Bradyrhizobium sp. WD16: one gene and its partner. The protein of the gene in region 1 binds, or shares a complex with, the protein of each later gene. Links are inferred from orthologs where the notes say so. Each region holds a gene or a part of one and is shown in the gene's direction. Other genes may lie near its edges.

Region 1 (3,196 bases):
GCGGCCGAAACGGTGGCTTCGCCGGTCACGGTCACCGCCGGTGGCGGTGTTTCGGCCCTGGCCGCGCCGGGCGTTGCGACGGCGACGGCGGCACAAAGGATAAGCGCACAGCGCATCGGCGATCTCATTTCAGTGGCACGAAAACGTTGATGACCAGCTTGTCTTCTTCGGTCTTCAGCGGATCGGTGACGTATTCCTCGATGAAGGTGTCCTTGGCTTCCAGCTTGCGGTCGTCGAGATGATTGGTGATGGCCTCATAGGTATTGTCCATGTTGTCGTAGGAGCCGCGATGGACGAATTTCAGCGCCTTGCCCTCGGGTGACTTGATCACCGTGATGGTCTTCGGCGGCGATTTCGGCTCCTGGTCCACCGGGATCTCGGCCTGGAAGGTAAAGCCGGTGTCGTCGGTGGAGGTGTAGACGATCATCTGCGGCCCGGCCGGCCTGATGCCCTGCTTGTCGAGAAAGGCGCCGAGGCTCTTGAGCGTGTCGACGAGGGTGTCGAAAGCGGAATCCCAGTTGGCTGTCCCCTTCATCGCCACCACGGTCTTGGCGGTGAGGGTCGTTTCCTCCCCGAACGGGTCGGCGGTCTGCACCTTCTGGTCGGCAGGCGGCGGGGTCTGGGCGGTGGCCGGCGGCGTCGGGGCGGGCGTGGCTGGGGTGCCGGCTGCGGCTGCCGGCGGCGCAGCCGCCTTGTCGGAACCGACGGGCGCGGGGGTGGCGGCTGGCGGGGTGGCCGGGGCCGGCGTCGCACTCGGGGCCTGGCCCTGGGCGGGTGCCGGCGTGGTCACGGGCGCCGGCGCCTGGGCCAGGGCGGGCGGCACGGCGGCGGTCAGGGGCAGGGCCAGCGCGGCGGCAGTCAGGGGCATGGTGGCAAGGCGAAGAAGGCGGGCGCGGCGCATGTACTGAAGTCTCCCCAGTCTCGATCAGGCGGGCGCGACCCTATCACGCAGTCCCCGCATTGGCTCAAGGGGAGACATCTCACTCCATCATGGCGGCAACATGCCGGCGCATGCCGCTCTGGCCAATTCGCAGCGATTGGCCATATAAGGCCGCAACGGATGCCGGCCTGACCGAAAAACGGGCAGCTTCGTCACAACTTCCGGGACAGGATCTTCGGGACTGCCGATGAGCGCACTCGCCAACCACGCCTATGCCAAGATGAACGGGATCGGCAACGAGATCGTCGTCGTCGATCTGCGCGACGGCGCAGGCGTCGTCACGCCGGCGGAGGCGCGGGCCGTGGCCGGGCCGCTGCCCTATGACCAGCTGATGGTGTTGCAGCAACCCCAGGTGCCGGGCACCGAGGCTTTCATCCGTATCTACAACAATGACGGGTCGGAGGCCGCGGCCTGCGGCAATGGCATGCGCTGCGTGGCGCGGCGGGTGTTCGAATCAAGCGGCAAGCGCGCGCTGACCTTCGAGACCAGGGCCGGCCTGCTCGATTGCTGGCAGCCCGAAGACGGTCTCTATACGGTGGATATGGGCGCGCCGAAGTTCGGCTGGCAGGACATCCCGCTCGCCGAGGAATTCCGCGACACCCGTGCGATCGAACTTCAGATCGGACCGATCGATGCGCCGGTGCTGCACACCCCGTCAGTGGTGAGCATGGGCAATCCCCATGCGATCTTCTGGGTCGACGACGTCAACGCCTACGACCTCGGCCGCTTCGGCCCGCTGCTCGAGAACCATCCGATTTTTCCCGAGCGCGCCAACATCACTCTGGCCCATATCGTCGATCGCGATCACATCACCATGCGCACCTGGGAGCGCGGCGTCGGGCTGACGCGGGCCTGCGGCTCCGCCGCCTGCGCCACCGCGGTGGCGGCGGCGCGGCTGCGCCGCACCAACCGCAAGGTGAACGTAACCTTGCCGGGCGGCGATCTGGCGATCGAATGGCGCGACGGCGACGACCATGTGCTGATGACCGGCCCGGCCGAGCTCGAATTCGAAGGCCGTTTCGATCCGGCGCTGTTCGCCGGTCTGTGATGGGCGACACGACACGTCGCCACGCCAGGATGACGGAGCGACGCCAGCGGACAGCAGGGCCATGACCGTTGAAGTCATCACCTTCGGCTGCCGCCTCAACGCCGTCGAGGCGGAGATCATCAAGCAGGCGGCCGAAGCCGAGGGGCTCGGCGAGACCATCGTCGTCAACACCTGCGCGGTGACCGGCGAGGCGGTGGCGCAGGCCCGTCAGCGTATCCGCCGGCTGCGCCGTGAGCGGCCGGACGCCCGCATCGTCGTCACCGGCTGCGCGGCGCAGACGCAAGGCGCCGAATTCGCCGCCATGGCCGAGGTCGACCGCGTGCTCGGCAACGCCGACAAGGTCGCCGGCAATGCCTGGCGGGCCACCCGAGAGGCTTTCGCCGCAGTGGCGCCTCAGCCCAAGATCGCCGTCTCCGATATCATGGCGGTGCGCGGGATGGTGCCTCACCTCGTCACCGCCAGCCGGCAGCCGCGCGCTTTCGTCCAGGTGCAGAACGGCTGCGATCACCGCTGCACGTTCTGCATCATTCCCTATGGCCGCGGCCCATCGCGTTCGATGCCGATGGGGGCCGTGGTCGATCAGGTGCGCGCGCTGGTCGCAACGGGGCATGCCGAAATCGTGCTGACGGGCGTCGACCTGACGAGTTACGGCGCCGATCTGCCGGGTGCGCCGCGGCTCGGCGCCCTGGCTCGCCAGATCTTGCGCCACGTTCCAGAATTGTCGCGGCTGCGTCTGTCGTCGATCGATTCGATCGAGGCCGATCACGATCTCATCGACCTGGTCGCTACCGAGTCACGGTTGATGCCGCATCTGCATCTGTCGCTGCAGGCGGGCGATGATCTCGTACTCAAACGGATGAAGCGCCGGCATTCCCGCGCCGACGCTGTGACCTTCTGTGCCCAATTGCGCCGGCTGCGACCGGATATCGTGCTCGGCGCCGATCTGATCGCCGGCTTTCCGACCGAAACCGAGGCGATGTTCCGGCGCAGTCTCGCTCTCGTCGACGATTGCGGCTTGTCGCTGCTGCACGTTTTCCCCTATTCGCCGCGGCCGGGCACGCCGGCGGCCCGCATGCCGCAGGTCAAGAGCGATGTCATTCGCGAGCGCGCCGCGCGGCTGCGCGCAGTCGGCGAGCGAAGCCTGCAGCACCGGCTGCTCGCCGAAGTCGGCGCCACGCGGGCGGTGCTGGTCGAGAATGCGCGTCAGG
Region 2 (2,711 bases), 300 kb from region 1 along the record:
GGCACGCAGCATGACGTCGTCGTCGCCAATCCCGGCAGCGGCGGCGCCGGCAGGAGCGGCGACGGCGCCGATGCGGTCCCGACGACGCTCGGCAGCGGCGTCGATCCGCGCCTCGTCGAGACCTCCCGCTACGGTCCGGTGCCGATCACCGCGGGCGCACTGACGCCGTTCCGCGCCTACGCCGCCGGCAGCGACGCCGACCGGGCCCGCGCCGCCAGGATGCCGTGCATCGCCATCGTCGTCGCCGGGCTGGGGATCGGCGCCGCCCGCACCAATGACGCCATCGTCAAGCTGCCGGCGGCGGTGACCCTTGCCTTCACGCCTTACGGCGCCGATCCAGCCAGGCTGGCGGAACGGGCGCGAGCGCAGAAGCATGAGATCCTGCTCCAGATTCCGATGGAGCCGTTCGACTATCCCGATAACGACCCGGGTCCGCGCACATTGATGACCTCGCTGCCGGCGGACCAGAATCTCGATCGTCTCGCCTGGCATCTCAGCCGCCTCGGCGGCTATGTCGGCATCGCCAATTTCATGGGCTCGCGTTTTGTCGCCATGGACGGCGCCATGGCGCCGGTGATCAAGGAGGCGGCCCGGCGCGGCCTCGCCTATCTCGATGACGGCGTCTCGCCCCGCGGCGTCGCCGCCCGGCTCGCCGAAGGCACCACATTGCCCTTCGCCCGGGCGGAGCTCACCATCGACAGCGTGCCGACGCCGCTCGAGATCGACCGCGCCCTCGCCCGGCTCGAGACCATCGCCCGCGAACGCGGCAGCGCGGTGGGCGTCGCCGCCGCCCTTCCGGTCTCGCTGGACCGCTTGGTGGCCTGGTCCAAGACCCTGGAAGCACGCGGGATTTTGCTTGTGCCGTTGACAACCGTAATGCTCAAATCAAAATCGAGCTGACCGGCGATGCCGGGCGGGGCGCGCACCGCGACAAGACACCAAGAAGGGCCGGGCCAGCAATGCCTCGTTACGACGATCTGCCTTACCGAACCTGCGTCGGCGTCATGCTGATCAACCCGCAGGGTCTTGTCTTCATCGGCCGGCGCGCCGGCGGCATCGAGCATGTCGACGACAGCCATGTCTGGCAGATGCCCCAGGGCGGCGTCGATCACGGCGAGGACACCTGGGCGGCGGCGCGGCGCGAGCTCTACGAGGAGACCAATGCCCGCTCGATCGAGAAGCTCGACGAAATCGGCGACTGGCTGACCTACGACATTCCGCGCACCATCGCCGGCCGCGCCTGGAAGGGTCGCTATCGCGGGCAGAAGCAGAAATGGTTCGCCATGCGCTTCATCGGCCGCGACGACGAGATCGATGTCGCCAACCCGGCCGGCGGCCATCACAAGCCGGAATTCGTCGCCTGGCGCTGGGAGCCGATGGAGAATCTGCCCGAGCTGATCGTGCCGTTCAAACGGCCGGTCTATGAGCGCGTGGTGCAGGAATTCAAGAAATACGCGCGCTGAGCTTCGTTCCCCGCCGGTCATGATCACCAGCAAGCCCTATCGCCTCAATGTCGGCATTGCCCTGTTCAATGCCCGCGGCGAGGTGCTGATCGCCCGCCGCTTCCGCGACGACGGCCCGGAGGTGATCTATCCCGGGCTGGAATGGCAGATGCCCCAGGGCGGCATCGACGCCGACGAGGACCCGCGCGAGACGAGCCGGCGGGAATTGTGGGAGGAGACCGGCGTCGCCGACACCGCCTATCTCGGCGAGACCGGCTGGCTGACTTACGAGTTTCCGCCTTACGACGGACCACCACACCGTCTCGCGGTCTTTCGCGGCCAGCGCCAGAAGTGGTTCGCGCTTCGCTTCGCCGGTGACGACGGCGAGATCGATCCCTGCGCCGTGCGCAACGGCCAACCGGCCGAATTCGATGCCTGGCGCTGGGAACGCCTTGCGCGGGTGCCGGAGCTCGTGGTGCCGTTCCGCCGCGAGGTCTATGCGGCGGTGGCGGCGGCCTTCGCGCCGTTTGCGGCGGACAACTAGTGTCCCGTCTCCGAATTACCGCTTCGTTTGCCTCACCCTCGCACGGTCATTCGGAGACGGGACACTAGCAATATCAAAAAGCCCGGCTCACGCCGGGCTTTCGATCGTCTTGCGTCCCGATCGGCGCGCTCAATGCATCGCGGTCGAGCTGATCTGCTGCTGGATCGCCTTGAAATGATCGAGCCGGCTGATGGCGTGATCGAGCTCGTCGCCGGCCTCCTCCGCCTTCAGCTGCTCTTCCATCTCGGAGATCTGCTGGGCGAACGCGGCGTGGTCGAGCTCCTCGATCGAGGTCGCGGTCTCGGTCAGCACCGTCAGCCCCTTGTCGGAGACTTCGGCGGTACCGCCGAGCACGATGATCTTCTCGTGCTTGCCGTTCACCGTGACGGTCAGGATGCCGGGCCGCACGCTGGCAACCAGCGGCGAGTGTCCGGCGAGCACGCCGAAATCACCCTCCAGCCCGGGAACGTCGACCTGCTCGACCTCTCCCGAATAGGCGATCTTTTCCGGCGATACGAGGTCGAAGTGGAACGTGGCCATGATGCGCCTTCGCCTTACGCCGCTTCCGCGAGCTTCTTGCCCTTCTCGACGGCTTCTTCGATGGTGCCGACCATGTAGAAGGCTGCCTCCGGCAGGTGATCATACTTGCCGTCGCACAGGCCCTTGAAGCCCTTGATGGTGTCGGCGAGGTCGACGAACTTGCCCGGCGAGCCGGTGAAGATTTC

The links. The genes of interacting proteins can lie anywhere in the genome.
Region 2: the proteins of dapF (region 1) and DB459_RS08200 are in contact, whole or in part, in a solved structure (PDB 5YGU), measured with the Escherichia coli proteins. The link is inferred for Bradyrhizobium sp. WD16 from one-to-one orthologs.

What each region holds. Positions count from the first base shown.
Region 1 is NZ_CP028908.1:2,065,629-2,068,824, forward strand. What follows is about bases 118-3,057. They hold dapF (diaminopimelate epimerase), read left to right. Parts: upstream 118-1,127; coding sequence 1,128-1,988; downstream 1,989-3,057. Other genes in these bases: DB459_RS09565 (GyrI-like domain-containing protein), read right to left, coding at 125-901; mtaB (tRNA (N(6)-L-threonylcarbamoyladenosine(37)-C(2))-methylthiotransferase MtaB), read left to right, coding at 2,050-3,057. Also shown: DB459_RS09560 (SIMPL domain-containing protein), read right to left, coding at 1-116; more of mtaB, read left to right, coding at 3,058-3,196. UniProt on the Escherichia coli protein: Involved in the succinylase branch of the L-lysine biosynthesis and in the biosynthesis of the pentapeptide incorporated in the peptidoglycan moiety. Catalyzes the stereoinversion of LL-2,6-diaminopimelate (L,L-DAP) to meso-diaminopimelate (meso-DAP).
Region 2 is NZ_CP028908.1:1,770,505-1,773,215, forward strand. It holds DB459_RS08200 (RNA pyrophosphohydrolase), read left to right. Parts: upstream 1-959; coding sequence 960-1,463; downstream 1,464-2,711. Other genes in the region: DB459_RS08195 (divergent polysaccharide deacetylase family protein), read left to right, coding at 1-900; DB459_RS08205 (RNA pyrophosphohydrolase), read left to right, coding at 1,483-1,986; DB459_RS08210 (F0F1 ATP synthase subunit epsilon), read right to left, coding at 2,116-2,526; atpD (F0F1 ATP synthase subunit beta), read right to left, coding at 2,541-2,711. UniProt on the Escherichia coli protein: Master regulator of 5'-end-dependent mRNA decay.